Regions from separate parts of the Raineya sp. genome, predicted to be linked through region 1. Evidence: riboswitches for the same ligand, from Rfam matches in the RefSeq annotation. Region 1 holds a riboswitch; the other holds the start of a gene.
What was found. Region 1 has a riboswitch for thiamine pyrophosphate ahead of ACWITO_RS01100 (TonB-dependent receptor). Riboswitches for the same ligand answer to the same signal wherever they lie in the genome.
Positions count from the first base shown of each region.

Region 2: it holds a riboswitch for thiamine pyrophosphate, as region 1 does, so the genes downstream of both, ACWITO_RS03575 (class I SAM-dependent methyltransferase) here and ACWITO_RS01100 (TonB-dependent receptor) in region 1, are expected to answer to the same signal.

Region 1 is NZ_JBRCWE010000010.1:4,589-7,727, reverse strand. Features, by position in the region: gene ACWITO_RS01110 (alpha/beta hydrolase family protein) at 1-448, shown strand, start outside; gene ACWITO_RS01105 (DUF3592 domain-containing protein) at 451-1,290, opposite strand; TPP riboswitch at 1,389-1,485, shown strand; gene ACWITO_RS01100 (TonB-dependent receptor) at 1,539-3,139, shown strand, end outside.
Region 2 is NZ_JBRCWE010000030.1:29,436-32,574, forward strand. Features, by position in the region: gene radA (DNA repair protein RadA) at 1-854, opposite strand, end outside; TPP riboswitch at 1,061-1,160, shown strand; gene ACWITO_RS03575 (class I SAM-dependent methyltransferase) at 1,241-1,966, shown strand; gene ACWITO_RS03580 (AIR synthase family protein) at 1,966-3,021, shown strand; gene ACWITO_RS03585 (thiamine phosphate synthase) at 3,033-3,139, shown strand, end outside.

The sequences.
Region 1 (3,139 bases):
ACTGCTCAAAGCCGCCGAAGATAGCCGTATCCGAAAGGTTGTTACTTGGGCTTCTATTGCCAACACTAAATTTTTATTTACCCCCGAACGCATTGCCGAAATTGAAAAAAATGGAGTAATTTACGTTGAAAACGCTCGTACCAAGCAAGAAATGCCTATTTACAGAGAAGTTTATGAAGATTTGCTAAAAAACTGGGTGCATTACGATTTGGAAAAACAAGTGCCCAAAATTCAAGTGCCTATTCTCATTATTCACGGAAAGGCAGATACTTCTGTTTCGGTAGAAAATGCCCGAAAATTGCAGTCTTGGTCAAAAAACGCAGAAATGATACTCTTGGAAAATGCAGACCACACTTTTGGGGGGAAAGAACCCTACACTGATGCTCTGCTTCCTATACATACCGAAGAGGTAATTGACGAAACTATCAAATTTTTGCAAAGCGATTAGCACTACGAAAAAGCCCACCAGTACGCAAGCAAACAAGCCGCAGGAATAAGCAAGTAAAAGCCCGCAGGAAATAAGCTGTATGGGGTTAGTATATCACCTTTTTCAGAAATTTCTGGATTTCCGGGTAAAGAACTAACTATCAGTGCCTTTTCAGGTTCTTGGGGTAAAAATAACACTTTCTGAGGCTTATCATCCCAAAATTTATGAATTTGGTGTGTGTTTAGATGTGTTTTGTAGGTTTTTCCTGCACTCATCAACTCAAAAAACATTTTCATAACTCTTTGCTTATTGATAGTGGTATTGGTTGGTTCCATTCCAACCAGCAAAGCCTCGCCTAATACCCCTTCTTTTAAGATACGAATTTTGGTGAAAACTTTGGGTATAGCAATAGCCAACACCGAACCGCCAATAAGTGGAAAAATAGCAATAAAAATGAGAAAAAAGGGGGAAAAATGCTTCTGACGTAAATTTACAATGCGTGAGTAAGTTGGTTTATTACTTTTATAAACGACGGTGGCGGTATCGCCTTCTCGGTAATCGGAGGAAAACCCATACGAAATACCCTCATACTCTTTGCCATCTACTTGAAACTTGTAGTGATACGCATAAATACGTGCTCTATTTTCTTGGGCATTAGCATATTCTATCTTAAAGATAACCGCTTGGGCTTGAGGGCTATCTTTGGATAATACCAAGCTACTAAAATCGGAGAGCGAAGCAAAAACACAAAAGATGATACTGCCAATCGTAAAGAATATCCAACCAAACAATAACAAAAAGTCGCTCTCAAAAAACATTCTGATAAGCAAAGGCAAAGGAATATGACGAGTACGTTGGAACAAAGTGGGTAAAATTTTTCTGTAATCTCGGAATTATTTATCAAAAATAAAAATTTTTCTTGCTTTTTAAGCATAACTTTACATAACTTTGCTCACAAATTTTTCCGAAACAGGGGTGCCTTAATACAACGGGCTGAGAACATACCCTTTGAACCTGATGCAGATAATGCTGCCGCAGGGAGTTAAGGTAAGAAGCAGGTGGAGCTACCCCCTTGAAGCTCCTTTTGTTTCACTTTCAAATCATATCACCAATGAAACGCCACATTTTGAGCCTTTCAGCAGGCTTGCTTGTGCCTTGTTTGGCTTTCGCACAAGCAAGCACAGACTCTTTGCTTCAAGACAAAGAAATTGAAGCCGTAACCATTACAGGTATTCCGTACATTACTGAGCTTACACGCTCAACACTCAAAAAAACAGAACTGCAAAAACGCAATTACGGGCAAGATATGCCTTTTTTACTCAACTTTACCCCTTCGGTGGTGGTTACTTCCGATGCGGGGGCGGGTGTAGGCTATACGGGCATACGCGTAAGAGGTTCTGATGCCACTCGTATCAATACCACAATCAATGGAATTCCGCTCAATGATGCCGAATCACAAGGCGTTTTTTGGGTAAATTTACCTGATTTAGCCTCTTCGGCTACTTCTGTTAGTCTGCAAAGAGGTGTAGGAACTTCCACCAATGGAGCAGGGGCTTTTGGGGCAAGTCTGAATATTCAAACCTTTGATAAACCCGCCGATGAGCCTTCTGCCGAACTCAACCACTCTTGGGGGAGTTTCAATACTTGGAAACATACCTTGCAAGCCACCACAGGAAAAATGAAAAATGGCTTTGTGGTAGATGCTCGCCTTTCTAAAATTACTTCCGATGGCTTCATAGATAGGGCTTTTTCTGACCTTTTGGGTGTATATCTTTCGGGAGGTTATTATGGTAAAAAAACAACTCTCCGACTGCTCACTTTGCAAGGCAGAGAGCGTACCTATCAGGCTTGGTATGGCATTAGGGAAGATATTTTGAAGGAAAACAGACGTTTCAATTTTTATACCTACGATAACCAGGTAGATAATTACAACCAAAATCACTATCAAGCTATTCTTGACCACCAAATTTCTGAAAAACTCAAACTCAATGTTTCACTGTTTTATGTGAGAGGTTTTGGGTATTATGAAGAATTCAGAGAAAAAGATAGGTTTTCAAGGTACGCTCTGCCCGATATAGTTATTGGTTCGGATACTATCAAAGAAAGCAATATCATTCGCCGCCGTTGGCTGGATAATCATTTCTACGGAAGTGTTTATTCTTTGGATTATACGCATAAAACTTGGAATTTTATTTGGGGAGGTGGTTGGAACAGATACGAAGGCAAACATTTTGGGGAAATTATTTGGGCTGAATTTGCTCAAAATGCTCCTATCCGTTATCGCTATTACGACAACGATGCTATCAAGGTTGATTTTAACCAATTCTTAAAAATTGCTAATGAATGGAATTTGCCAAATGGCAAACTATCAGCTTTTGCCGATATGCAGTATCGTTACATTGGTTACAACTTTTTAGGTTTTGACCAAAATCTGCAAAGTACCCAACAAGACGCAGAATTTCATTTTTTCAATCCCAAGGCAGGGCTTGATTATGCTTGGCAAAAACACAGAATTTATGCCTTGTGGGGGATAGCTCACCGAGAACCCAACCGCAATGATTTTGTGGAATCTACGCCTACGAGTCGCCCCAAAGCCGAAAGACTTAACAATGTAGAACTGGGCTATCAGATTGCTTGGAAAAAAGCAAATTTCAAAATCAATGGCTTTTTAATGGATTATACCAACGAACTTATCCTGACAGGTAAAGTAAA
Region 2 (3,139 bases), on a different contig from region 1:
GAAATCAGAATTTCCGAAGGGTTGCTTACTTCGCGTAAGCCTGTGGCGAGCATTTCGTAAATACCCAGTTCGGAAGTAGAACCAAAGCGATTTTTGGTGGTACGCAAAATGCGATACGCTAAATGTCTGTCGCCTTCAAATTGCAGAACCGTATCTACCATATGCTCCAAAACTTTGGGACCTGCCAATGTGCCTTCTTTGGTGATGTGCCCTATCAGAAAAACAGGGGTAGCAGTTTCTTTGGCAAATTTCATTAGTTCAGCCGTACATTCACGCACTTGCGAAATACTACCCGCCGAAGATTCAATAAAAGCCGAATGAAGCGTTTGAATGGAATCAATCACTACTACATCAGGCTCTAAATTTTCAATTTGCTTGAAAATATTTTGTGTAGAGGTTTCACAAAGCAAATAACATTCTGCACCTTTTTGTTCCAAGCGTTCTGCTCTCATTTTTATTTGCTGTTCGCTCTCTTCTCCCGAAACGTACAAAACTCGCTTTCCCTGCAAACCCAAAGCAATTTGAAGCATTAACGTAGATTTTCCGATACCCGGCTCGCCACCAATAAGCACCAAAGAGCCTGCTACGATACCTCCTCCCAAAACTCTGTTGAGTTCTTTATCGCAAGTAAGCAAGCGAGGTTGTGCTTCAAAATCTACTTCAGCAAGCAATTTGGGTTTATTACTGATTTTGGTGGAAGTGCTACTTTTCCATTCTCCTTTCGTAGGCTCGGTTTTTTCTACAATTTCCTCTACAAAGGTATTCCACTGCTGACAAGAAGGGCATCTGCCCAGCCACTTCGGCGACTGATAGCCACAACTCTGACAAAAAAAGGTCGTTTTTGTTTTTGCCACTGAATAATGCTTTTTTGAGCCTTGAAAATACAAATATTTTAGCAATTTGCATAGTGCTATAAATTTTCAGATAAAGTTTTCATCAGGATAAAGAGCCGTTGCAAAAAATACAAATCTTGCGGTAAGTGTTAAAATTGAAAAGGCGTAGTTAAAAATATTCTTTCGCTTTGGAAACTTTTTGCCTTTAAGTTTAGTTTTTAGGGAAAATCATTGCAACGGGGTGCTCTGATGATTTTCAGGGCTGAGAACATACCCGAAAAACCTGATTTGGATAATGCCAACGAAGGGATTGCAAATTGAATTGTATTATTGGGAAACATATTCAATAGCTATCGCCCTTGTTGGTCTGACAAGGGCGATTTTTTTATTTGTAAATCATAGCAACAATGGAAAATAGCAACAACAAACAACTTACGTTAATTCCTGCTCATTGGCAAAGCTGGCAAAACCGCCCCGAATGGTTCTTCAACAGAGAGCATACCGATACCTACGAACTCTGGTACGAAGGGCGATATAAAAGAGCAGAAATTTGGCAAAAAAAAGTAATGGAGCAACTCGTTTCCAAAGATAAACGTATCAAAACACTTTTAGAGTTTGGCTGTGGTACGGGGCGTTTTACGCGTTGGTGGAAAGATATTGGCATAGAAGCCACAGGAGGGGATATTTCGCCTTTAATGCTTTCGCAAGCATTGCAACTTTTTGAGGGCGACCTTGTAATGGCAGACTCTCATTATATGCCTTTCAAAGACCATACCTTTGATGCTCTGGCTTTCATTACCACTTTTGAATACTACAAAAAGCCCGTGCAGGTAATACAAGAAGCCGCCCGAGTTGCTAAATATGGAATAGCTATGGGTATGATGAATCGGAACTCTTTGAAAGTAGTTCGCAGACGCATACAGCAATTTTTTGGCAAAAATCCATTTTATGTTACTGCTACTTTTTACACCCCCCAAAAACTCATCAAAATCATTGATGAGGCTTTGAAAGGAAGAAGTTACAGCATAGAATGGACTTGTACAGGCTTGCCAAAATGGTTTCCTGTTCAGCAGTGGGGAGTTCCTTATGGCGATTTCTTCGGTTTATATGTTCAATTTAATGATGTAGCATAATGGCAAAGCATTTAGGAAAAGTTGAGCTAAATTTTTTGGAAAATGTCATACAATTGCAATGCGGAGCAGAGCAGGCTTTGGTGCAAATAAAACCACAATTTGGAGTAGATGTTGCTCTCATTAAGCTATCTGAAAACCAAGTAATGGCAATTACCAGCGACCCTTTGTCCCTTATTCCTTCCTTGGGTTTGGAAGAATCGGCTTGGCTTTCGGTGCATCTGATAGCCAACGATATGGCAACCACAGGCTTTGCACCAATGTTTGCTCAAATGGTACTCAACTTGCCTGCTTGGCTTTCAAAAGAGGATTTCAAAACTTATTGGGGGTATATTCATCAATTCTGCAAAGAAATAGGAGTAGCTATTACAGGAGGACATACAGGATTTATTGAAGGACAAAACTCTACCATTGCAGGCGGGGGTACTTTTTGGAATTTTTGCCCCGCAAGCCAAGTGCTTACTTCTACACAAGCTCGCGAAGGAGATGTGATTATAGTTACCAAACAGGCGGCTATTTCATCAGTAGCAATTTTAGCAAAGAGTTTTCCGCAAACACTTGAAAAACACTTGGGTAAAGAAACTCAGCAACAAGCCGCCTCACTATTTTATGAAACTTCTTCTTTGAAAGAAGCAATGTTGGCAAGCAAGGGAGAGCCTAAATCAAGAGGCATTTCTGCTATGCACGATGTAACCGAAGGAGGTGTATTGGGGGCTATTTATGAAATGGTTACCGCCGCAGATAAAGGTGTTTTGGTTTATGATGATAAAATTCCTGCAAATGAAGTAATCAGAAATGTTTGCAGTCTGTTTGATTTGGACTATCGGTATTGCGTAGGAGCAGGGGCAATGATAATAGCTTGCCAACCCGAAAAAGCCCCCGAAATTATCCAAAGCCTACAATCTGAACATATTGAGGCAACAGTGATAGGTGAAATTAAGCCTAAAAACTTTGGCAAAAAATTACTACAAAACGAACAACTGATAGATATGCCCTATTTTGATACAGACCCCTACTGGGGAGCTTTTTTCAAAGCGTATCAGAACGGCTGGAAGTAAAATTCTTGAAAATGAAGAAGGATATTTATCTGATAATTGACCCTGCCAAACCCCTATCTGAATTGCTAAAAAAATTGGCTTCTGCTTTGCAAGAAAAACTCTATGCTCTGCAAATCTG